Regions from separate parts of the Comamonas sp. Tr-654 genome, predicted to be linked through region 3. Evidence: riboswitches for the same ligand, from Rfam matches in the RefSeq annotation. Region 3 holds a riboswitch; each other region holds the start of a gene.
The links. Region 3 has a riboswitch for thiamine pyrophosphate ahead of thiC (phosphomethylpyrimidine synthase ThiC). Riboswitches for the same ligand answer to the same signal wherever they lie in the genome.
Positions count from the first base shown of each region.

Region 1: it holds a riboswitch for thiamine pyrophosphate, as region 3 does, so the genes downstream of both, F3J24_RS24555 (long-chain fatty acid--CoA ligase) here and thiC (phosphomethylpyrimidine synthase ThiC) in region 3, are expected to answer to the same signal.
Region 2: it holds a riboswitch for thiamine pyrophosphate, as region 3 does, so the genes downstream of both, F3J24_RS04530 (FAD-dependent oxidoreductase) here and thiC (phosphomethylpyrimidine synthase ThiC) in region 3, are expected to answer to the same signal.

Region 1 covers NZ_VWWQ01000012.1:8,568-15,696, forward strand. Annotated here, with positions in the region: gene F3J24_RS24545 (ABC transporter ATP-binding protein) at 1-548, opposite strand, end outside; gene F3J24_RS24550 (acyl-CoA reductase) at 538-2,004, opposite strand; gene F3J24_RS24555 (long-chain fatty acid--CoA ligase) at 2,001-3,095, opposite strand; TPP riboswitch at 3,166-3,257, opposite strand; gene F3J24_RS24560 (TonB-dependent receptor) at 3,569-5,698, shown strand; gene F3J24_RS24565 (hypothetical protein) at 5,754-5,969, shown strand; gene F3J24_RS24570 (energy-coupling factor ABC transporter ATP-binding protein) at 6,317-7,066, shown strand; gene F3J24_RS24575 (energy-coupling factor transporter transmembrane protein EcfT) at 7,059-7,129, shown strand, end outside.
Region 2 covers NZ_VWWQ01000001.1:995,827-1,002,955, forward strand. Annotated here, with positions in the region: gene F3J24_RS04515 (ankyrin repeat domain-containing protein) at 1-118, opposite strand, end outside; gene F3J24_RS04520 (SH3 domain-containing protein) at 243-716, shown strand; gene thiD (bifunctional hydroxymethylpyrimidine kinase/phosphomethylpyrimidine kinase) at 784-1,656, opposite strand; TPP riboswitch at 1,722-1,883, shown strand; gene F3J24_RS04530 (FAD-dependent oxidoreductase) at 1,947-3,041, shown strand; gene thiS (sulfur carrier protein ThiS) at 3,148-3,345, shown strand; gene F3J24_RS04540 (thiazole synthase) at 3,481-4,284, shown strand; gene F3J24_RS04545 (thiamine phosphate synthase) at 4,295-5,236, shown strand; gene F3J24_RS04550 (Crp/Fnr family transcriptional regulator) at 5,575-6,294, shown strand; gene F3J24_RS04555 (phosphotransferase) at 6,564-7,129, shown strand, end outside.
Region 3 covers NZ_VWWQ01000005.1:307,983-315,111, reverse strand. Annotated here, with positions in the region: gene cysE (serine O-acetyltransferase) at 1-18, shown strand, start outside; gene F3J24_RS17120 (nitroreductase) at 187-846, shown strand; gene F3J24_RS17115 (ABC transporter substrate-binding protein) at 984-2,204, opposite strand; gene F3J24_RS17110 (nitroreductase) at 2,389-3,060, shown strand; TPP riboswitch at 3,131-3,248, shown strand; gene thiC (phosphomethylpyrimidine synthase ThiC) at 3,508-5,442, shown strand; gene F3J24_RS17100 (hypothetical protein) at 5,530-5,979, opposite strand; gene F3J24_RS17095 (DKNYY domain-containing protein) at 6,053-6,694, opposite strand; gene F3J24_RS17090 (DUF2867 domain-containing protein) at 6,783-7,129, opposite strand, start outside.

The sequences.
Region 1 (7,129 bases), on a different contig from region 3:
AAATCATCCTGCAGCTCGGCGCGCGTGATGGCATCCAGTGCTGCAAAAGGCTCGTCGAGCAACAGCAGCGGCGGCTCCAGAATCAGGGCACGCGCCAGCGCCACGCGACTTTGCTGTCCGCCCGAGAGCTGGCGCGGATAGAGCGAAGCATGTTCGGCAAGACCCAGTTGCTCCAGCAACTGCATGGCCGCCTGTTGATCCTGCAGCCCGGGTTTGCGCTGCAGCGACACGGGCAGCAGCACGTTGTCGATCACCGTGTGCCAATCCAGCAAGGTCGGAGCCTGGAACATGAAGCCCAGCTGCGGCCCTGGCGCTGCCAGTTCGCTGCCGCGCAGCAAGACTTGCCCCGACTGAGGCCTGAGCAGGCCTGCCGCCAGCTTGAGCAGCGTGGTCTTGCCGCAGCCGCTGCGCCCCAGCAGGCAATGAAACTCTCCGGCCCCGATTTGCCAGTCCACACCATCCACCACGGGCGCTCGTCCCGGGTAGCTGTATCGGGCCTGCTTGAACTCCATGAATGCCACGGCGGTATCCACTCCCTCAGTCCGCATAAGAGGCCAGCGGCTGGGCCGCCAGCTCTGCCGACTGCTCGATCTCCGTCATGCGCACCAGATCCAGCAGGTTGAAGCGCCCGTCATGGTGCCAGCCCGCCTCGGGCATGCTCATGGAGCCGATGGCGCTGATACGCGTGACACCAACCGCACCCAACAGCCCCGCCAGGCGGTACAGCTCTTCGGGGCTGGCAGCAATGCCGGCGGTCTGCAGATAGTCACGCTGAGCGCCCACCACGGGCAGCACTGCATCGAGCCGGTCCACGGCCACCACCGCAATCGTGCGGTACAGCGCTGTCGGTGCCAGAGGCTGAAGACTCTCGCTGTAGGCCACGCTCCAGGACGCATCCACAGGCCCCAGCAGTTGGTGAGCTTCGCCGCCCCACTCCATGCTCTGCTGCCAGCGGGCCAGCGCCGCCGCTTCTTCCAGATCCAGCTCGCGGCGTGCGAAACGTCGCTGCAGATTGGCAAGCTCGGCCGCCAGATAGTCGGCAAAAGCACGCGGCGAAACCGGTGCCCCACGCTGCACATAGAACACATGGGGCGAGTAGCAGCCCTGCTGGTCGTAGCGCATCACGTCCCAGGCGGCCAGCCTTGCCATGCCAGGAGCCTTGAGCGTATCCAGCGCCTGCGCACCGATCAGGCCAAAGCCCAGCTTGTGGCCATGGGGCAAAAAGCGCGTCGTCACGGGCAGGCGACGGCGCAGCGCATCCAGAGTCTGGTTGCCACCGTAGGCCAGCACCGTATCGGCCTGGGCATAGAGCGCGTCGGCCTCCTCGCCGCCCGCGCCGCGCCACCAGACCACGGCCAGGCAATCGGCCAGCGGCGGATGCACCTCGGCAAGCAGGCGCGCAAACCAGCCTGCAAACAAGGGCTCGGCACTGGCCAGCTTGCCTATCGCAGGGGCCTTGACCAGCAAGCCGCAGACCAGGCTCCACAGCGACAGCGCAGGCACGTTGCCGGCCCAGCTATGCACCAGCAGGTCCGGGCCGAAAGCCCGTACGGCCCCGCCCTTGGCTGCCGGCTGAAAGCCGTCGAGCACTGCCGGGTTGGCAAAATCCTCGGCCACAAAGCGCTTGAGCTGCGCTGCACGAAAGGTCTTGAAAAACCCTGTCAGCCCCAGCCGCACCATATCGGCGTCATAGCCGCTGACCACAGGCAGCCAGGCTTCGGCCTGCTGGCGGTAGATGTCGTTGCGATCAAGCAGGCGGGCCATCGCACGATCGACGGCATCGATGATCTCGGCTACCGGCATGGGGCGTAGATGGATGGCCGCGGCCGCGCGCACGCGACCGGCCAGATCCCGCATCTGCTGCGCCGTCAGCACGGGCACACTGACTTCCAGCCTCTGGCCGTCCCGAGACTCGAAGTCCAGCGTCTGCCACTGCACTTCATCGTCGTTCAGGCCCGGCAGATAGCCTGCCTTGATACGCTTTAGCTTGCGCTGCTCGCTCATGCGCCGGCAGCTTTCACAAACTCTTCAACCGCCAGCGAGCATCCCTTGGCGGCAGCGCCCTCGGCGCGCCCCAGCAGCAAAAAGCCGTCTTTTTCCTGCTGGCCCGCCCACAGGCCCACATCCTCGGTCAGGATGGTGGTCACCGCGTTGTAGTTGGCCAGATCGCAATGCACCAGAATGCCGCGCTCACCAGCTGCCACGTCCCTGCCGGTGATCGGCTCGACCAGACGCGAACGGATCCAGTGCGGACCGGACTTGACCGAAGGCAGCGCCGCATTGCCATCGTCATAGAACTGGGTGCTCAGCTCCGTCATGCCATACATATTGAGGCACAGACTGCGCGGAACACCCAGCAGCTGCGAAAGCTCGGCATAGAACTCTTCAAGCGGCAGCTCGCGCGACTGCCCCTTGTAGCCGCCCGTATCCAGCACGCGGCTGCCCGCAGGCAAGCGGAAGCTGCGGCCCTGTTCACGCAGGGCATCCATGACATGGACCAGGCTGAAGCTCGCGCCCAGCAGGGCAAAGGGCTGGCCGCTGCGCTCGGACTCCTCCAGCGCTGCACACAGGGCCGGCATGTCCAGCCCTTCCGAGTTCAGGTAGTAGCGGCTGCCGGCCGAACCGAATTCGGAACAGGCCAGGGCCAGATAGTGGGCCAGCGAGGAATTGGGCATGGCCTGCTCATCGGGAAACAGAATGCCCATGGGCATGCGTTCCAGACCATGCATGAAACGTCGGGCGAAATAGCGCTTCATGGACAGGTCGTAGACATCGAGCTGCGGATGGAAATGACGTCCACGTGCGGCGCGGCCTGTGGTGCCGCTGGTCATGAATACACGCTCGGCGGGCGATGGCGGCTCGCTGCGCAGCTCCATCGCCTTGAAGGCATCGATGGGCACGGCCGGAACATCGCGCCAGCTCCTGACATTGCGCAGCGTGGCACCGCGTCGCTGGCAAAAGCTGCGAAACGGCGCATTGCATTCGTACTGATAGGCGAAAAGCCGCAGGGCGAGTTGGTTGAACTGGTCGTCGGTGCAGTCATCCATTGCGATGAAAGCAAGCAGATCGGCGACCAGCGAAGCGGCCTTGTCCATGAAATTCCTTCGAGAGCGGGGACGTCATGCTCCGAAGGCTTGCTGACCATGCGAGAACGCACTGCCCTGAGGTCAGCTTGCAAGCTCTTCTTCCGCCGGTATGAACCGGGTCAAGTTCGCGGGTGTAGATCTCAGCACTGGTGTGCACCCCGGAGCGCGGCGCCATCTTACCCCAACGGCGTCGCTGCACGGGGCCCGAGCTGCCGCATGAAAGTCGCGTCACTTGTAACCTGGGGTAAGGCTCCAGCACAGGTAGGAAGGACATCTACGGCAAAAACATCAAAACACTGCTGCCCAAATACAATCGACCCAGCACTGCAAGCTGCCTGGGACCTAACTTGCCACGGCGCCGACAATGGCGCATATGCGCCATGCCTGAAAGCGCGGCCTGTCGAGGTCATGGACTGTGTCAGCAGACGCTTGCAAATCATCCAGGGCACCGAACGCCCGCCCCAAGCCCCAGAGATATTTACATGCATTTTTCGCGCCTTTGCCATCTGGCAGGCTGGCCTGTGGCCGCCGCCGGACTGCTGCTGACGGCACAGTCCGCAATGGCCCAGCAAGCCGCCGCCCAGCCAGAGCTGCCCCAGCTGTCCGAAGTCACCGTGCGAAGCACCTTGCAGCAGTCTGCACTGGAGCAGACCCCGGCCTCCGTCACCGTGCTCGATGGCGAGCGCATGCGCGAGCGCAATCTGCAGGTCAATCTCTCGGAGTCCCTGAGCGCCGCTCCGGGCCTGCAGCTGCAGAACCGCCAGAACTACGCGCAAGACCTGCAGCTATCCATTCGCGGCTTTGGCGCGCGCTCCACCTTCGGCGTGCGCGGCATACAGATCTATGTGGACGGCATTCCCTCCACCATGCCGGATGGCCAGGGTCAGACCAACAATATCGATATCGCCTCGCTGGAGCGCGTGGAAGTGCTGCGCGGCCCCTACTCCGCGCTCTATGGCAACGCCTCTGGCGGCGTGATCAATGCCTATACCGAACGCGGCGAGGGAGCGCCCTCGGTGGAAAGCAGCTTTGCGCTGGGAAGCGACGGCCAGAAGCGACTGGGCCTCAAGGCTCAGGGCGAAGCCAACGGGATTGGCTATGTGCTTAGCGCCAGCCGTTTTCTGACCGACGGCTACCGGGCCCAGAGCGCAGCGGACAAAAACCTGTTCAACGCCCGCATCGATGTCAAGCCCGACGAATACAGTCAGCTGACCCTGGTGGCCAATCATGTGGACATAGATGCGAAGGACCCCGGTGGCATAGAGCCAATGAACTGGGCCAAGAATCCTAAGATGACCACGCCAAATGCGCTGACATACAACTCGCGCAAGAGCGTCAAGCAGACCCAAGCCGGCCTAACCTATGAACGCGAGTTGGGCGCAGGCCAGGCGCTGCGCTTCATGGCTTATGCCGGTCAACGTGAAATGATGCAGTTTCAGTCCACACCCAAGGCCTCACAGACTGGCTACAGAGGCGGAGTGATCGGCCTCAAGCGCGACTATGGCGGCATCGATGCACGCTGGAGCGGCAAATACGAACTGGGCAGCGGCAGCCTGAGCCTGATTGCCGGCCTGGCCGCCAATACCGTCAGGGAAGACCGCCAGGGCTACAAGAACTTTGTGGGCAACCAGCTGGGCGTGGTCGGCGATCTGGTGCGCGACGAGCGCAATACCCTCACCAGCATCGACCCCTATCTGCAAGCCTCCTGGGCCTTTGCGCCGCGCTGGAAGCTCGATGCAGGCCTGCGCTGGAGCAATGTGCAGTTCCAGTCGCGCGACCATTTCCTGGCCGACAAAGACGATAGCGGCAATGCCGGATTCCATAAGCTGCTACCGGTGGTTTCGCTGCAGCACGAGCTCAATCAGGACACCAATGTCTATGCCTCGCTGGGTCGCGGCATGGAAACACCGACCTTCAACGAGATCTCGTACCGCCCCGATCTGGTGGGCGGCCTGAACTTCGGCCTCAAACCTGCGGTATCGACCAGTGCCGAGCTGGGCATCAAGCAACGCTTCAATGTGGCCGGCCTGCGCGGCGACTGGTCTGCAGCGCTGTTCCAGACCAGTACCGACAATGAAATCGTGGTGGCCAGCAACGACAACGGCCGCACCTCTTATCAGAACGCAGGCAAAACACGCCGCCGCGGCATGGAGCTGAGCGGCACCACCTGGCTGATGCCCCAGCTGCGCCTGAACGGCGCGCTGACCGTGCTCGACGCCAGCCTGCGCAGCGGCTATTGCGACAGCAAGGGCCAGGACTGCATTCCCGCCGGCAACCGCATTGCCGGCACGGCCAGGCATCTGGGCTACCTGGGGCTGGAATGGCTTCCCGCCACCGACTGGCGCGTGGGTCTGGACTGGCGTCATGTGGGCCGAATTGCCGCCGACGACAAAAACCAGGTCTATGCCCCCAGCTACAACGTGGCCAGCCTGAGCGTGGGCTACACCCGGCGCCTGGGCGCCTGGAAGCTCAGTGCCTTTGCCCGCGTCGACAATCTGGCTGACAAGAACTATGTGGGCTCGGTCATCGTCAACGAAGGCAACGGACGCTATTACGAGCCGGCCCCAGGACGCCAATGGATGGCCGGGACCAGCCTTAGCTACCAGTTTTAGGCATGTCATCCGCGTTGACGGACAACAGCAAGCGGGCCTGGTGCCCGCTTTTTTCATGTCCGGACAGATCAAAGACGATTTTTCAGAAAAATATTTCGTGCGTACAAACTGCCTGTTCGAGCCCGAAAGCCGCCAATCCCGTGCCCGTTTTGCCTGCCTGGCGGCAGACGCCTGCAACAGGCTTGCGCTCATCAGCCCTGCAAGCCACGTCAAAACAAGGCTATTCACGGTCAATCTCGTGGATCCTCAAGCCGACGCTCATGCAGATTGAGCGGAGTTAGCCCCTGAAGCAGGCATGAACGGCGCACAGAAATCCTTCACTCTGCAACACGCTGCCATCAGGCGTGCAACTGCCACGAAATGCTGGGCAAACGGCAACAGGCGGCCACCCCTAGTAAAGAAATCATTTCTTATAGGAAATTCACATAAAAAGAGCTCAGATCGCAGACTTTTGAAAGCAAATTCACAGCGCTAGAATCCGCCACCAACGCTGCCTCGCATGTTTGAAGCCGGGGCAGGTTTCAGATTCCCCCGTATGTCAGCTCTTTTCGTTTTTTGCCATCCACATCCCAGCCAGGCGGCTTGCAGCCCTGCCGTTCCCGCAGCAGGAGCCGGCGCATGAGCGATGGTTTGCAGAGCCTGGCCCCGCAAGGCGTACAGCTGATCGACATACGGTTGCAGCGTGGCAAGACCCAGGTGTTCGACGGCCTGAACCTGAGCCTGGCGGAGAAGCGCATCGGCGTGATCGGCAACAACGGCGCGGGCAAGTCCAGCCTGTTCCGCCTGCTTTGCGGGCTCGATCTGCCTCAGGCAGGACAGGTACTGGTAGATGATGTGCCCTTGCTGCAGGCGCGCCAGAACCGGCCGGGCCTCGTCGGCCTGATGTTCCAGAACCCGGACGATCAGATCATCTTCCCCACCGTGGAGGAAGAACTGGCGCTGGGGCTGCGCCCCCAGGGCCTGAACAAGCAGCAGGCCAGAGCCAGGGCGCGTGAGCTGCTGGCCGCACGCGGTCTGGCCCACTGGGCCGAGCGAGCCGTCAGCAGCCTGAGCCAGGGCCAGCGCCAGCTCGTGTGCTGGCTCTCGCTGCTGATTGCCGCCCCCCAACTGCTGCTGCTGGACGAGCCCTTTGCCAGCCTGGACCTGCCTGGTCAGGCCCGTCTGGCCCAGGATATCGCCGCCGCACCGCAGCAGGTGCTGGTCTCCACCCATGTGCTCGATCATGTGCGCGACTTTGAACGCGTGATCTGGCTGGAGCAGGGCCGGCTGCGCGGCGACGGCCCGGGCCGCGACATCTGCAGCGCCTACGAGACTTCCGTGCGGGAGCAGCTGATGCAGGCAACCTCCCACGGAGACCTGCATGGGTAGCCTCTACAGCGAAGTTGCAACCTGGCTGCATCGCTGGTCGGCCGGCCTCAAGCTCCTGCTGCT
Region 2 (7,129 bases), on a different contig from region 3:
TCGCCGACGCCCTACTCTGGCAGGCCGTGAGCAGCGTTGCTGCGGCCAGAGCCGTCATCGCAAGCATCAATCGGGTGGTCAACGAGGCGCTCCCATGGGGGCGGACTGGCTGGTTCATGGCATTCCTTGATGGCTGGCTGGGTGTTCAGCCCCTGTCAGCTTTCTACAGGAACTATAGCTAGACACGCAAGTCCGATGGGGGTTACAGCATGTTTTCAATCGATAAAAGGAGAATCTGCCCCGTGTCTTGCAACCGCTGGATCCGCACCGCCGCCACTTCAAGCCTGATCGCGCTGGGTGCGCTTACCGCCGGCCTGCTGCCGGCCCTCGCACAAGCCCAGGAATTCGTCAGCATCAAGGGCAAGACCGTGAATGTGCGCGAGCAGCCCAACACCCGCTCCGCGACCCTCTGGGAACTGAGCAAGGGCTACCCGCTGCAAGTCACCCAGCGCAAGGGCCAGTGGCTACGCGTGAAGGACTATGAGTCCACGCTGGGATGGGTCCACGCCCCGCTGACCAGCAAGAGCCCGCATATGGTCGTGACTGCACGCACGGCCAATCTGCGCTCCGGCCCCGGCCAGAAGCACAGCCGGGTAGGCAAGCTGGAACAAAATGAAGTGTTGCAGACGCTGAAAAAGCAAGGCAGCTGGGCCCAGGTCCAGCGCAGCAACGGCCAGAGCGGCTGGGTGGCCAAGAATCTGGTCTGGGGCTGGTAAGCCCGGCAACAGGCGCCCCAAAAGGTAAAGGCCTGCAGTTGCAGGCCTTTTTTGCGAGTGCCGGCAATCAGCCTTCGACGATCAGCTGCGCGCGCGGCGCATAGCCGTGGTTGAGGGGGCCTTGGCCCTGGCCGGTGTAGACCTCGGCCCCCGCCTCGATGGCGCCCAGGATATAGCGCCGCGCCTCGGTCACCGCGGCCTCCAGCACCAGCCCCTGGGCCAGGAAGGAGGCAATCGCCGACGAAAGCGTGCAGCCCGTGCCATGGCCGTTATGGGTGACGATGCGCTGCGACTGCAGGCGCAGATAGTCGCTGGCCTGCTGACCTTGCCGGCCCAGCACATCCATGACAAGATTGCCGCTCAGATGCCCGCCCTTGAGCAGCACCGCAGGCGCTCCGATGGCCAGCAGATCGGCCACGGCCGCATCCAGCGCTGCAATGCCGTCGATGCTGCGACCCAGCAGCAAAGCTGCTTCATCCAGATTGGGGGTAATCACCGTCGCCAGCGGGAACAGCTCTCGCACCAGCGCCTGGGCCGTCTCGGGAACGATCAGGCGGTCGCCACTGGTGGCCACCATCACGGGGTCCAGCACCACGTTCCTGATCTGGTGGCGACGGATCGCATCCGCCACCACGCTCACCACATCGGGGGTGGCCAGCATGCCGATCTTGACGGCATCGACGCCTATGTCTTGCACAACGGCATCGATCTGGCCGCGCACGGTATCGAGCGGAATGCCGTGAATGCCCGTCACGCCCAGCGTGTTCTGCACGGTGATGGCCGTGATCGCCGTCATGCCGTAGCAGCCCAGTGCCGCACAGGTCTTGAGGTCGGCCTGGATGCCGGCGCCACCGCCGCTGTCCGAGCCGGCGATGGAGAGCACGCGTGCATAGCGCTTTTTTGCGGCGCCGGAGATAGAGGAAGAAGCAATCACTGTCATGGCAAAAATTATCGCCCATGCGCATGGTCAATGCGTGCTGTTTGCGGTTGTGCTGTAATGTCCAACGGACGAAACAGGGGTGTCCCGCAGGCAATCAGCCTGTGCGGACTGAGAAACACCCTGGGGCTGCGCCAGCCACCGGCTGCGCACCAGAGCACCATCCGTGCCCTGTGCCCCCTGCACCCGATCCAGGTCATGCTGGCGTGGGGAGTTTCACAAGCCGCAAGGCATGCCGCGTTTTGTCCTGCACATGGCCCTGTTCCTGTGTCCGGATGGAAAACGATTTGCACATGTCATTGCTACAAGCTTCTTCAAAGATCGCAATTCTCGGCGGCGGCCTCATGGGCCGTCTGCTGTCGCTGGCCCTGGCTCAGCGCGGTCATGCCATCGACCTCTATGACGCCCATGGCCCGCAAGGCGATGGTGCTGCGGCGCGCGTGGCGGCTGCCATGCTGGCGCCGCTGGCCGAGTCGGCCATTACCGAGCCCGGCGTGGTGCGCATGGGCCAGCATGGGCTCAAGCGCTGGCCCGAGCTGATAGCTCAGCTCGAGCAGCATGTGTTCCTGCAGCAAAACGGCACGCTGATTCTCTGGCACCGCCAGGATCAGGGCGACGCGGCGCGCTTTTTCGGCCTGCTGGAGAAAAACCGGCGCATCAACCCCAGCCTGCCGGCCATGCAGGAGAAGACCGGCGCGGCGCTGCAGGACTGCGAGCCCGCGCTGCAGGGGCGCTTCAACCAGGCCGTCTATCTGCCCGGCGAAGGCCAGCTGGACAACCGCCAGCTGCTGACGGCGCTGGTCGACAAGCTCAGCGCACTGGGCGTGCAGTTGCACTGGGAGAGCCCGCGCGAGGTTGGCGACTTCCGCCCCGGCGAGGCCGGTCAGCCCGACTTCGTGTTCGACTGCCGGGGCCTGGGTGCCCGCACCCAATGGAAGCAGCTGCGCGGCATTCGCGGCGAAGTGGTGCGCATCCATGCCCCCGAAGTCACGCTGCAGCGCCCCACACGCCTGATCCATCCACGCTACCCCATCTATATCGCGCCCAAGGAAGACCATCTGTTCGTGATTGGCGCGACCGAGATCGAGTCCGACGATATGTCGCCGGCCAGCGTGCGCTCCACGCTGGAGCTGCTGAGCGCGGCCTATACCGTGCACTCCGGCTTTGCCGAAGGCCGGATTGTGGAGATCGCCACCCAGTGCCGCCCCACCCTGCCCGATAATCTGCCCGCCGTGCGTCTGCTGACTCCGCGCGTCATGGAAGTCAACGGCCTCTACCGTCACGGCTTCATGATCTCGCCCGCCATGCTGGACGTGGTGCTGGAGCTGCTGGACCACAGCGACTCGCCGCTGGCGCGCGAGTTCGATGTCGCCGTGCATCGTGGCTGAACTGCGAGCCCGAACTTTGGCGCACAGCACTTGCACCCCTGGCGCACGCAAGCGCCGCCGTGCAGAGGTTTAACTTAGCACCCGCTTTATTTTCCGTTTCCATGCCATGAAGATCACTCTCAACCAGCAAGCCACCGAGCTGCCAGCCCATGCCACCGTGGCCGATGCGCTGGCGCAGATGCAGGCCAAACCCCCGTTTGCCGTGGCGGTCAACACGGTGTTCGTGCCCAAGACGCAATACGCCGGTCACGCGCTCGATGAGGGCGACAGGATGGAAGTCATCTCTCCCGTCACCGGCGGGTGAGATGAATCCCCCTGAGTCGCAACGCGCCTTCCCCCAAGGGGGACGACACCTGCGCTGCGAAGCGGCTCTTGCTGGGTGTCTCTCACTCGGGTCGTGCCTGTGCAATGGCTTGCTGATCAAAGATAAAGACCAATCATGAATACAAAAACTACCGACGACGCCCTGGTTCTCTACGGCCAGCGTTTTGAAAGCCGCTTGCTGCTGGGAACCTCGCGCTACCCCTCGCCGGCGATTCTCGAAGCGGCCGTGGAGCGCTCCAGGCCCGCCATGGTCACGGCCTCGCTGCGCCGCCAGGGCAGCAATGCCGCCGAGACCGGTGCCAGCTTCTGGGAGCTGCTGCGCAAGCTCAACGTGCCCGTGCTGCCCAACACGGCAGGCTGCATGACCATCCAGGAGGCCGTGACCACAGCCCAGATGGCACGCGAAGTCTTCGACACGCCCTGGATCAAGCTGGAGCTGATCGGTGACGACTACACGCTGCAGCCCGACACGCTCAATCTGGTGGAAGCGGCCTCCATCCTCATCAAGGACGGCTTCCAGGTCCTGCCCTACACCACCTACGACCTTGTGCTGTGCCAAAAGCTTGTCGACGTGGGCTGCCAGGCGGTCATGCCCTGGGCTGCGCCCATCGGCACCGGCCGTGGCCCCGTCAATCCCTATGCCATGCAGATGCTGCGCGAGCGCCTGAAAGTGCCGCTCATCGTCGATGCCGGCCTGGGCCGCCCCTCACATGCCTGCACCGTGATGGAATGGGGCTATGACGCCGTGCTGCTGAACACCGCCGTGGCCCTGTCCGAAGACCCCGTCGCCATGGCCGGCGCATTCTCCGATGCCGTCAATGCCGGTCACGCCGCCTGGCGCGCAGGCGCCATGGCAGAGCAAAATGCCGCCCAGCCCAGCACTCCCGTGCTGGGCACCCCTTTCTGGCATCAGGAATAAAGGCCGGCCCATGGACTCCGCAGAAATCAAGGCTCTGGCGCAAGCCATCATCCACCAGCACAGTGCCAACTTTGGCGCCCAGCTGCACCACGATGCCAACTCGGTCGAGCTGACGCCACAGCCAGTGCCGCCCGCACTGCGCCAGGAGCCCGCCTATCTGGCCGCGCTTGAGGCCTGCAGCCAACTGGGTTTTATCGCCGTGGATGCGCAGACTCTGGCCCAGGCCTGGCAGTGCCAGAGCGAGCGCAACAATCGTTTCGATGCCACCCACTGGCCCGACGACCCGCGCGACTTCGGTCTCGGCAAGGTCGACCCGGCCCAGGCCTTTGCCCATTGCCCGCGCGAGCTGGGCCTGTATGGCGTGCTGCCCACGGCCGAATGGGTGGGCCGCATGGCCCGCGCGGGTGTGCCCACGGTGCAGCTGCGCTTCAAATCCGGCGACCAGGCCGCCGTGGCCCGTGAAGTCAAGGCGGCTGTTGAAGCCGTCAAGGGCACACCTGCACATCTGTTCATCAACGACCACTGGCAGGCCGCGCTGGACGCAGGCGCCTACGGCATCCATGTGGGTCAGGAAGATCTGGACGTGATCGGCCAGCGTGATCTGGAGACCATCCGCACCTCGGGCACACGCCTGGGCGTCTCCACCCATGGCTACGCCGAAATGGTGCGTGCCCATGCCGTCCAGCCCAGCTATATCGCCCTGGGAGCGGTGTTCCCGACCACGCTCAAGAAGATGGCGACGGCCCCGCAAGGCCTGGCTCGTCTGGCAGCCTATGTGCGTCTGATGCAGCAGTACCCGCTGGTGGCGATTGGCGGTATTTCCGAAGACCTGTTCCCTGCCGTACGCGCCACGGGCGTGGGCTCGGTGGCCGTGGTACGCGCCCTGGTCAACGCCCCCGATCCAGAGGCAGCAGCCCGGCATCTGCTGCAGCGCATGCAGGCTGCTGCCTGAGCGCATCGAAGCGCATCGACTTCCCACTCAATAGCCGCCGGCGCGTTACACAGGCCCCGGCGGCTATTCTCATTGAGCGACTCAAAACTCCCGCCACGCTGGGCCTGACTGGCACAGAAAGCACCGGAAATGACCAGAAAAAATGCCCGCAGCCAGCGGGCTTTTTTTTCTGGAGCGCCGCTGCGCAGGCCGCATGGCTGCTGGGTTTTCTTGATTGGCGCAAGCCCTCTTCGCCGTAAAAGCGGACACACAGGTGACAACCCTGAGTCCATCAGCTTCGGCATGGCCGGTCCCACACGCGACAATGGTGCGGTTACCAGTCACGCATAAGACAGAACATGGACGAGCCAATTCTTAGTATGGAAGAACGTGAGGCGATCAACTCTGGTCGCTGGTTTTCATCCCTTTCGCCCTCTTTGCGGCACGACATTCTTCGATGCGCTTACGTCAAACGATACAAAGATGGCATGCTCATCTGCGCTCGCGGCGAACCGCCCGAGGAGTGGATTGCCTGTGCGCGTGGCGCGGTGCGGGTCAGCTCCACCTCCATTACGGGCAAGCAGATCACGCTGACCTATGTGGAGCCGGGCATCTGGTTCGGGGATGTGGCGATTCTGGATGGCGACAAGCGCACGCACGACGCCTATGCACATGGAGAGACCACGCTGCTCTGCCTGACCAAGGCGGACTTCAGGCGCATTCTGGCCGAGCATGTGGAGTTTTCCGAGGCCATCCTGCGCCTCAATGCACGCCGTGTGCGCCAGCTCTACGGTTTGGTGGAAGATCTCAATACCTTGCCGCTGCGCGCACGCCTGGCCAAGCAATTGCTGCACCTGACTCGCAGCTATGGCGTGATGAGCCTGTCGGACAGCAACGAGATCCGCATCGGCCTGCATCTGGCGCAGGAAGAGCTGGCACAGTTGCTGGGCGCCTCGCGTCAGCGCGTCAACCAGGAGCTCAAGTCCATGGAGCGCGAGGAAGTCATTCGCATCGAGCCGGGTGGCCTCATCGTGCGCGACCGGGTGACGCTGCTGCGTATTGCAGACACCGACCACTGATTCACCCCCTGAGCGGCTTTGCCGGGGGCGGCCCCGCCGCTTCCCCCTCTCTCGCTTCGCTGCGCTTGCGGGAGGGGGACGATGCCATCGCCGCGAGGCGGCTCTTGCTCGGCATCTCTGGCGGGGATCACGCCAGTTTTCACCTTCGTTTCTCTCTTGCCGCGTTCTGCGGCAACTCTCCCCTTTTCACGCATTCGCTCGCTGCACTTTTGTGCGGCGTGGCGGGCTGCGCCTTGCGCATCACAAATCGAACACAGGACTGAGACAGCATGAGCACATATGACCATTTCGTCGGCACCCGCGCGGTTTCCGATCAGCATGCTTTTGACACCGATGCCATGGGTGCCTGGATGAGCCAGCATGTTCAGGGCTTTGAAGGTCCGCTGCAGGTGGAGATGTTCAAGGGCGGCCAGTCCAACCCCACCTACAAGCTGATCACGCCCGGCAAAAGCTATGTGATGCGCGCCAAGCCCGGGCCCGTGGCCAAGCTGCTGCCTTCGGCCCATGCGATCGAGCGCGAGTACCGCGTGATGAAAGGCCTGGCCGGCACCGATGTGCCCGTGCCGCATATGTATGCGCTGTGCGAAGACGAATCCGTCATCGGCCGCGCCTTCTACATCATGGAATTCATGGAAGGCCGCGTGCTCTGGGACCAGTCCCTGCCCGGCATGACGCCCGCCGAACGCGCCGAAATCTACGATGAGATGAACCGCGTGATCGCAGCCTTGCACAGCGTGAAGTTTGCCGAGCGCGGTCTAGCCGACTACGGCAAGAGCGGCAATTACTTCGAGCGCCAGATCGGTCGCTGGAGCAAGCAGTATGTGGCCTCCGTGAC
Region 3 (7,129 bases):
CAGATTCTAGGAAAGTAGGCCTCAAACGCTTATCTATCAAGCGGTTGATGCTTCTTTTTTGGATAGTGAAAGCCAGCGCCTGTCGCTGGTTTTTTTCATGGTGCTTGCCCGTAGTCGATTTGAGGGGCGCAAGCCCTGTCCATCCGCTCAAGACTGCTTGTCAACTCAAACCCAAGGCGAGCAATGATGAATGTGGAACAGGCCCTGCGACAGCGTCATTCGGTACGTGCTTTTTTGCCAAGGACGGTGGATGCGGTGCTAGTCAGGGATTTGCTGGCGCAGGGCGGACAGGCGGCTTCCGGCGGCAATCTCCAGCCCTGGCGCGTGATGGCACTGACGGGCACAAGTCTGCAGGCATTGCGCCAGGCCATGTCCGAGGCGACCCCTGACTCCGATGCGGCCCAGGTCTATCCGGCTCAGCTCTGGGAGCCCTATCGCAGCCGCCGCTTCGACAATGGCGAGGATCTCTATCGTTCATTGGGCATGGGGCGCGAGGACAGGGCCGGGCGGCTGCGGCAGCTGGCCAGCAACGCCCAGATGTTTGGCGCGCCGGTCGGCGTATTCGTGGCCGTCGAGAAACGCATGCTGCATGCGCAGTGGGTGGATCTGGGGATTTATCTGCAATCTCTGATGCTGCTGGCCGCCGACAAAGGCCTGGCCACCTGTGCCCAGGGCTTCTGGCGCAGTTACAGCACTTTTGTGAGCCGGCACCTGGAGCTGCCGCCGGGCTACCAGATTGCCTTTGGCTTGGCACTGGGTTATGAAGACAGCGCTGCGCCCATCAACCAGTGGCGCTCCACCAGGGCTGCGCCCGAGGACTGGTGCGAGCTGCGCGGGTTCGAGTAAGGCTTGTCTCGATGCCGGTGCAGGCGAGCGCTTGATGCTTCTGCCTATGTGGCGAAAAGGCTGGGCCGCCGATGAAGCGCACGGCATGAGACCGGGCTCCATGCAGGCAGCCCGGTAGCTTCTTCAATAACGGTGGTTTACTTCCACAGCGCGCACTTGCTCTCTTCCTTGGTGGTGAAGACCTGGTCGCCGGGCAGGGTCTTGAGTACCTTGAAGTAATCCCAGGCCTTCTTCGATTCGGCCGGTGCCTTGACCTGCAGCAGATACATATCGTGGGCATAGCGGCCATCGGGACGAACCACACCCTTGGCATAGAAGTCCGACAGCGGCGTGGCCTTGAAGCCGGCCATGATCTTGTCGGCATCGGTCGTACCCAGCTTCTCGGCCAGCTTCAGATACTGCATGGCGGCCGAGTAGTTGGCGGCCTGCAGTGAAGTGGGCATCTTCTTGAACTTGGCAAAGAAACGATCCGAGAACTTGCGGCTTTCGGGATTCAGGTCCCAATACCAGCTGTCGGTGAACATCAGACCTTCCGTGGCCTTGAGGCCCAGACTGTGGATGTCGGAGCTGAACAGCAGCAGGCCGGCCAGCTTCATGGTCTTGGTCAGGCCGAATTCGCGAGCCGACTTGATGGCATTGATGGTGTCGCCGCCGGCGTTGGCCAGGCCCAGGATCTGGGCCTTGGAGTTCTGGGCCTGCAGCAGAAAGGAGGAGAAGTCAGCCGTATTCAGCGGGTGCTTTACATTGCCCAGCACCTTGCCGCCTGTGGCATTGATGACGCGCGTGGTATCGGCTTCCAGCGCCTGGCCAAAGGCATAGTCCGCCGTCAGAAAGAACCAGTTCTTGCCGCCCAGCTCCACCACGGCCTTGCCCGTGCCCTTGGCCAGTGCCACGGTGTCATAGGCATAGTGCACAAAATAGGGGCTGCACTGCTCGTTGGTCAGCGCCGAGGTGCCGGCACCGTTGATGATGTAGACCTTTTTCTTCTCGTCGGCCACCTTGCCCATGGCCAGACCGGCACTGGAAGTGGTGCCCCCGATCAGCATGCTCATCCCTTGGGTGTCGAACCACTCGCGCGCCTTGCTGGCTGCGATATCGGCCTTGTTTTGGTGGTCGGCCGTCAGCACCTCGATGGGCTTGCCCAGCAGTTTGCCGCCGAAGTCGTCCACGGCCATCTGCACGGCCAGAGCACCGCCCTTGCCGTCCACATCGGAGTAGAGGCCCGACATGTCGGTGATGAAGCCGATGCGAATCTTGTCCTGCGCCTGAGCGCCTGCAGCGGCCAGCAGGCAGCCCAATGCCAGCGTCAATGTTCTGGGGGAGAAAGCGGTAGCGGAGCAAACAGAGCGAGGCTTCATCAGAGTCATCTCCTGAGATGGTGAGTACCCGGTCACTGCGACGGGCAGCCAGCATGGTCGCAGTTGACGCAGGCCGCGCCATCAGGGCAAGCACCGGGGCGGCTCGCTCAAGGTATCCGGCGCGACTTGGGAAAATGCCGCAAGCTTCTACACTGCAGTGCAGCAATTTTGGAAAGAACAAGAGATGGATATTCGTCAAGCATTGCAGCAGCGCCGCTCGGTACGCGCTTTTCTGCCCCAGAACGTGGCTGCAGCCACGGTGCGGGGCTTGCTGGAGACTGCAGCGCAGGCCGCGTCCGGCGGCAATATGCAGCCCTGGCGTGTGACCGCCGTGGGCGGGCAGGCGCTCGAGGATCTATGTGCCAGGGCCAAAGAGACAGAGGCGGTGCCGCGTCCCGGCCTGTCCTATCCACCCGGACTGTGGGAGCCCTATCGCAGCCGCCGTTTTGAAAATGGCGAGGATCTGTACCGCTCACTCAATATCGGCCGCGAGGACAAGGCCGCACGCCTGGCCCAACTGGCCAAGAACGGCCAGATGTTCGGTGCGCCCGTGGGCATTTTTGTGGCTGTGGAAGAGCGCATGGGCTATGCGCAATGGGTGGATCTGGGCATTTACCTGCAGTCCTTCATGCTGCTGGCCGTGGAGCATGGCCTGGCCACCTGCGCCCAGGGCTTTTGGCGCATGTACAACGATATGCTGATCGAGCAACTGGCCTTGCCCGAGGGCTACCAGATTGCCTTCGGCATCGCCCTGGGTTACGAGGACGTCAGCGCTCCCATCAACCAGTGGCGCGCAAGCCGTGCGGCCAGCCATGAATGGCTGGCGCTGAAAGGGCTGGACGAGGCTGCGGATTAGGCACCTGAGAGTCAGGAGAGTTAAACCGCTGCAATGCACGTACTACATGCTGCAAAACCAGCCTATACTGCATGCAGCTCCGGGGTGTGCGAAAGCGCTGAGATGCCAGTCACTGTGAAAACAGTGCAGGCGAACCCGACGAACTTGATCCGGTTCATACCGGCGGAAGAAGAGCGGGACCCTGACGCAGGGCTTATGGATGGACAGGACAGCCGGCACCAGTGCCAGCCCTGAAAACCATGGGCACAGCAAACCCCAGGCGCCTCGCGCACTGGGGTTTTGTCTTTTCTGGGCAGCCGGTGCGTGAAGAACCAGGCCGAAATTGCAGAATTTCGGCGGCACAGGCCGGATACCTCATAGGGGGTCGAGCCAGTGCAGGGCAAGATCAGAGCGGGGCCGCACTCCACGGAGCGTTTGATGCATTTCAACCGCTTTGAGGAGACTGCGATGAACGCCCCTGATTCCATCTTTACGCCTGCTGCAGGCCATGCCCCCGATGCTGCCCGTTTTGCCGAGTTGCTGGCCCAGTCGCGCCAGCCATTTCCGGCATCGACCAAGAGCTATCTGAGCGGCGCGCTGCACCCCCAGCTGCGTGTGCCGGTGCGCGATATTGCGCTCTCCAATGGAGAGCAGGTCAGCGTCTACGATACCTCGGGCCCCTATACCGATCCCGCCGTGCAGATCGACGTGCGCCAGGGTCTTCCCAGCGTGCGTGCTGCCTGGATCGAAGCGCGCGGCGATAGCGAGTACTACGTGGGTCGTCAGCGCGTGGCGCTGGACGACGGCGGCAAGCGTGGCGAGGAAGATGCCCGCGTTGCCCAGCTGCGCGCCGAGGCAGCCGCGCTGCAGCGCCAGCCGCGCCGAGCCAAATCCGGCCAGAACGTGACCCAGATGCACTATGCCAAGCGCGGCATCATCACGCCCGAAATGGAGTATGTGGCCCTGCGCGAGAACGGCCGCCGCGAATGGATGGCGCAGTACCAGCAGGACGCGGCGCGCGAACTGCGTCTGGCCGGCAACAGCCTGGGCGCCAGCATTCCCAAGATCATCACGCCCGAATTCGTGCGCGACGAGGTGGCGCGCGGCCGCGCCATCATTCCGGCCAATATCAACCACCCTGAAATCGAGCCCATGGCGATCGGCCGCAATTTCAAGGTCAAGATCAACGCCAACATCGGTAATTCGGCCGTGACTTCCAGCATCGAGGAAGAGGTGGAAAAGCTGGTCTGGGCCATTCGCTGGGGCGCGGACAATGTCATGGATCTGTCCACCGGCAGGAACATCCACACCACGCGCGACTGGATCGTGCGCAACTCGCCCGTTCCCATCGGCACCGTGCCCATCTACCAGGCGTTGGAGAAGGTCGGCGGCATTGCCGAAGACCTGACCTGGGAGATCTTCCGCGACACCCTGGTCGAGCAGGCCGAGCAGGGCGTGGACTACTTCACCATCCATGCCGGCGTGCGCCTGGCCTATATCCACCTCACGGCCCAGCGCCGTACCGGCATTGTCTCGCGCGGCGGCTCCATCATGGCCAAGTGGTGCATGGCCCATCATCGCGAGAGCTTCCTCTACGAGCACTTCGAAGACATCTGCGACATCATGAAGCAGTACGACGTAAGCTTCTCGCTGGGCGACGGCCTGCGCCCCGGCTGCGCCAGCGATGCCAATGACGATGCCCAGTTTGCCGAACTGGCCACGCTGGGCGAGCTGACGCAGATCGCCTGGAAGCACGATGTGCAGACCATGATCGAAGGCCCCGGCCATGTGCCCATGCACATGATCCAGCAGAACATGACCGAGCAGCTCAAGCACTGCCACGAGGCACCGTTCTACACCTTGGGCCCGCTGACCATCGACATCGCTCCCGGCTATGACCATATTGCTTCGGCCATCGGCGCGGCCATGATCGGCTGGTTCGGCACGGCCATGCTGTGCTACGTCACGCCCAAGGAGCATCTGGGGCTGCCCGACCGCGACGACGTCAAGCAGGGCATCATCGCGTACAAGATCGCGGCCCACGCCGCCGACGTTGCCAAGGGCCATCCGGGCGCGCGCTCGCGTGACGATGCGCTTTCACAGGCGCGTTTCGACTTCCGCTGGCAGGACCAGTTCAACCTGGGCCTGGACCCTGACACGGCCCAGGCCTACCACGATGAGACCCTGCCCAAGGACAGCGCCAAGGTGGCCCATTTCTGCTCCATGTGCGGACCCAAGTTCTGCTCCATGAAGATCACCCAGGAAGTGCGCGACTTCGCCAAGCAGCAGGGTATGAGCGCCGAGCACAGCATTGCCGCGGGCATGAAGGCCAAGGCCCAGGAGTTCAACAAGGCGGGTGGGGATTTCTATATTCCCATCGCATCGGACACCACGGCACGTTGATCTGAGCTGGCAGCTATCCAATGAAAAAAGCGCAGGCCCTGGCTGCGCTTTTTTTTGGGGCGAGTGAGGCCTGGCCGAGCCTGAAGGTCAGATCAGGTATTCGGGGCGACCGGCTGCAACCCAAGCTCGATATCGGGCATTGATCTTCGGCGCAATCCGGTGGAACTGCTCCCAGTCGTCGCTCACGCCATACATGGTCTGTTCGTCGACACCGAACTCCTCGAAATAGTCATCCACAAACCTGCTGTCGTGGTCCTCGCCTCGGTAATAGGCCACGGCAAAGGCATTGCCTTCTTCGTTCAGTTCATGGTTCGTGAACTTCTCGTCGAGCACACGCAACAGAAATTGGGCGCCGCTCAGCTTCTCGTTCTTCAGCAGCTCGATCTCGTCTTCGGCTTCTTCGATCAGCTCTTGGCTGGCGCAGTCGTTGCGGATCAGCCAAGCCAGAAACATGCCTATATGCGTGGCGCCCGCGGCCTGCGGAAGATCGGCCGGAAAATCCCCGCCGTAGTGCCAGGACGCGTCGTCGTACTTCATCATCTCTCCTTGTATATGGGCTGCAAGGCAGCGTCCCGCATCCGGGACATTGTCTTTCGCGCTGGGCGGGATCTTATCGGCTGCAGCCTGGTGCACAGGCCGGGTCCGGGCACTCCGGCACGGCATTCTTCTCGATCAGATGCATATGGAAGACATTTTTTCTGTCTCTGGACCATGCGCCATGAATATGCTGCCATGAGGGCGGGTCCGCACGCGGCAGCTTGCGCTCCAGGTAGTAGATGGCTAGGTCGTCGCCGGAGAATCCGGAGTTCAGAATCCGCCAGCGCAAAGGATTGGCGCCACGCAGAGGTTTGCCGTCGCAATAGATTTGCTCGCCGTCGCTGGCATACAGATCATTGCCCGGCATCACCTGCAGATGGCGGCTGAGGATACAGTTTTTCATTCTTCTGCCCCAGTACCACGCTGTCTGGGCATCGGATCCATAGCCGCCGCCCAGGTCGCGAAAAGTCAGAGGGTCGCTACCCGCAAGCGGCTTGAGCGAGGTTTCATATTCGAAATAGATACTGCTGCGGTCCAGCCAATACATGCCCAGCTGGCGAAAGCTGTTCCGGTCGATATTCGGCAGCCGACTCCAGGCGTGAAAGATGCTGTAGGCATCTCTGGCAATGAATTGCTGATCTTCAAAAATCTCGAAGCTCGCCGCGTCGGCGGTCGCCAGCCTGCGTCCCTGATGCCAGACCTTGGCATCCCGCAAGGCCCAGAGTTCGCTGCCGTAAGTGCCAATCACTTTCTGCCCGGGCAGATCGGCCAGTTTTTTTCCAGCTCATTGTTGCGGCCTTTGCTTATTCATGGAGAGATCCAGCGACCCTGTGGATTCGGGTGAGCAGGCGCCGCCGGATCAAACCGCTGACCGGTCGGATCAACCACCAGTAGGGGGTGAAGCTGCGCAGGGCGCTGCCATCGGTGCAATGTACCCGGGTTTGCGTCACCAGCTTCGTCCGGCCTTCGGGCGTCGGTTCCGTGCTGAAGTTGAGCACCAGCTTGGCCAGGTTGGCCTCGGTGTAGCGGGCAAACTGTGCTTCAGGTTCCTGCAGCCGGACCAGGCCGTAGTCGCGCTGCCAGAACCGTCCCAGGAGACCGAAGGCCAGTTCTTGGTCCGCGTCGCGACCCAGGGGCATGAAGTCTTCGA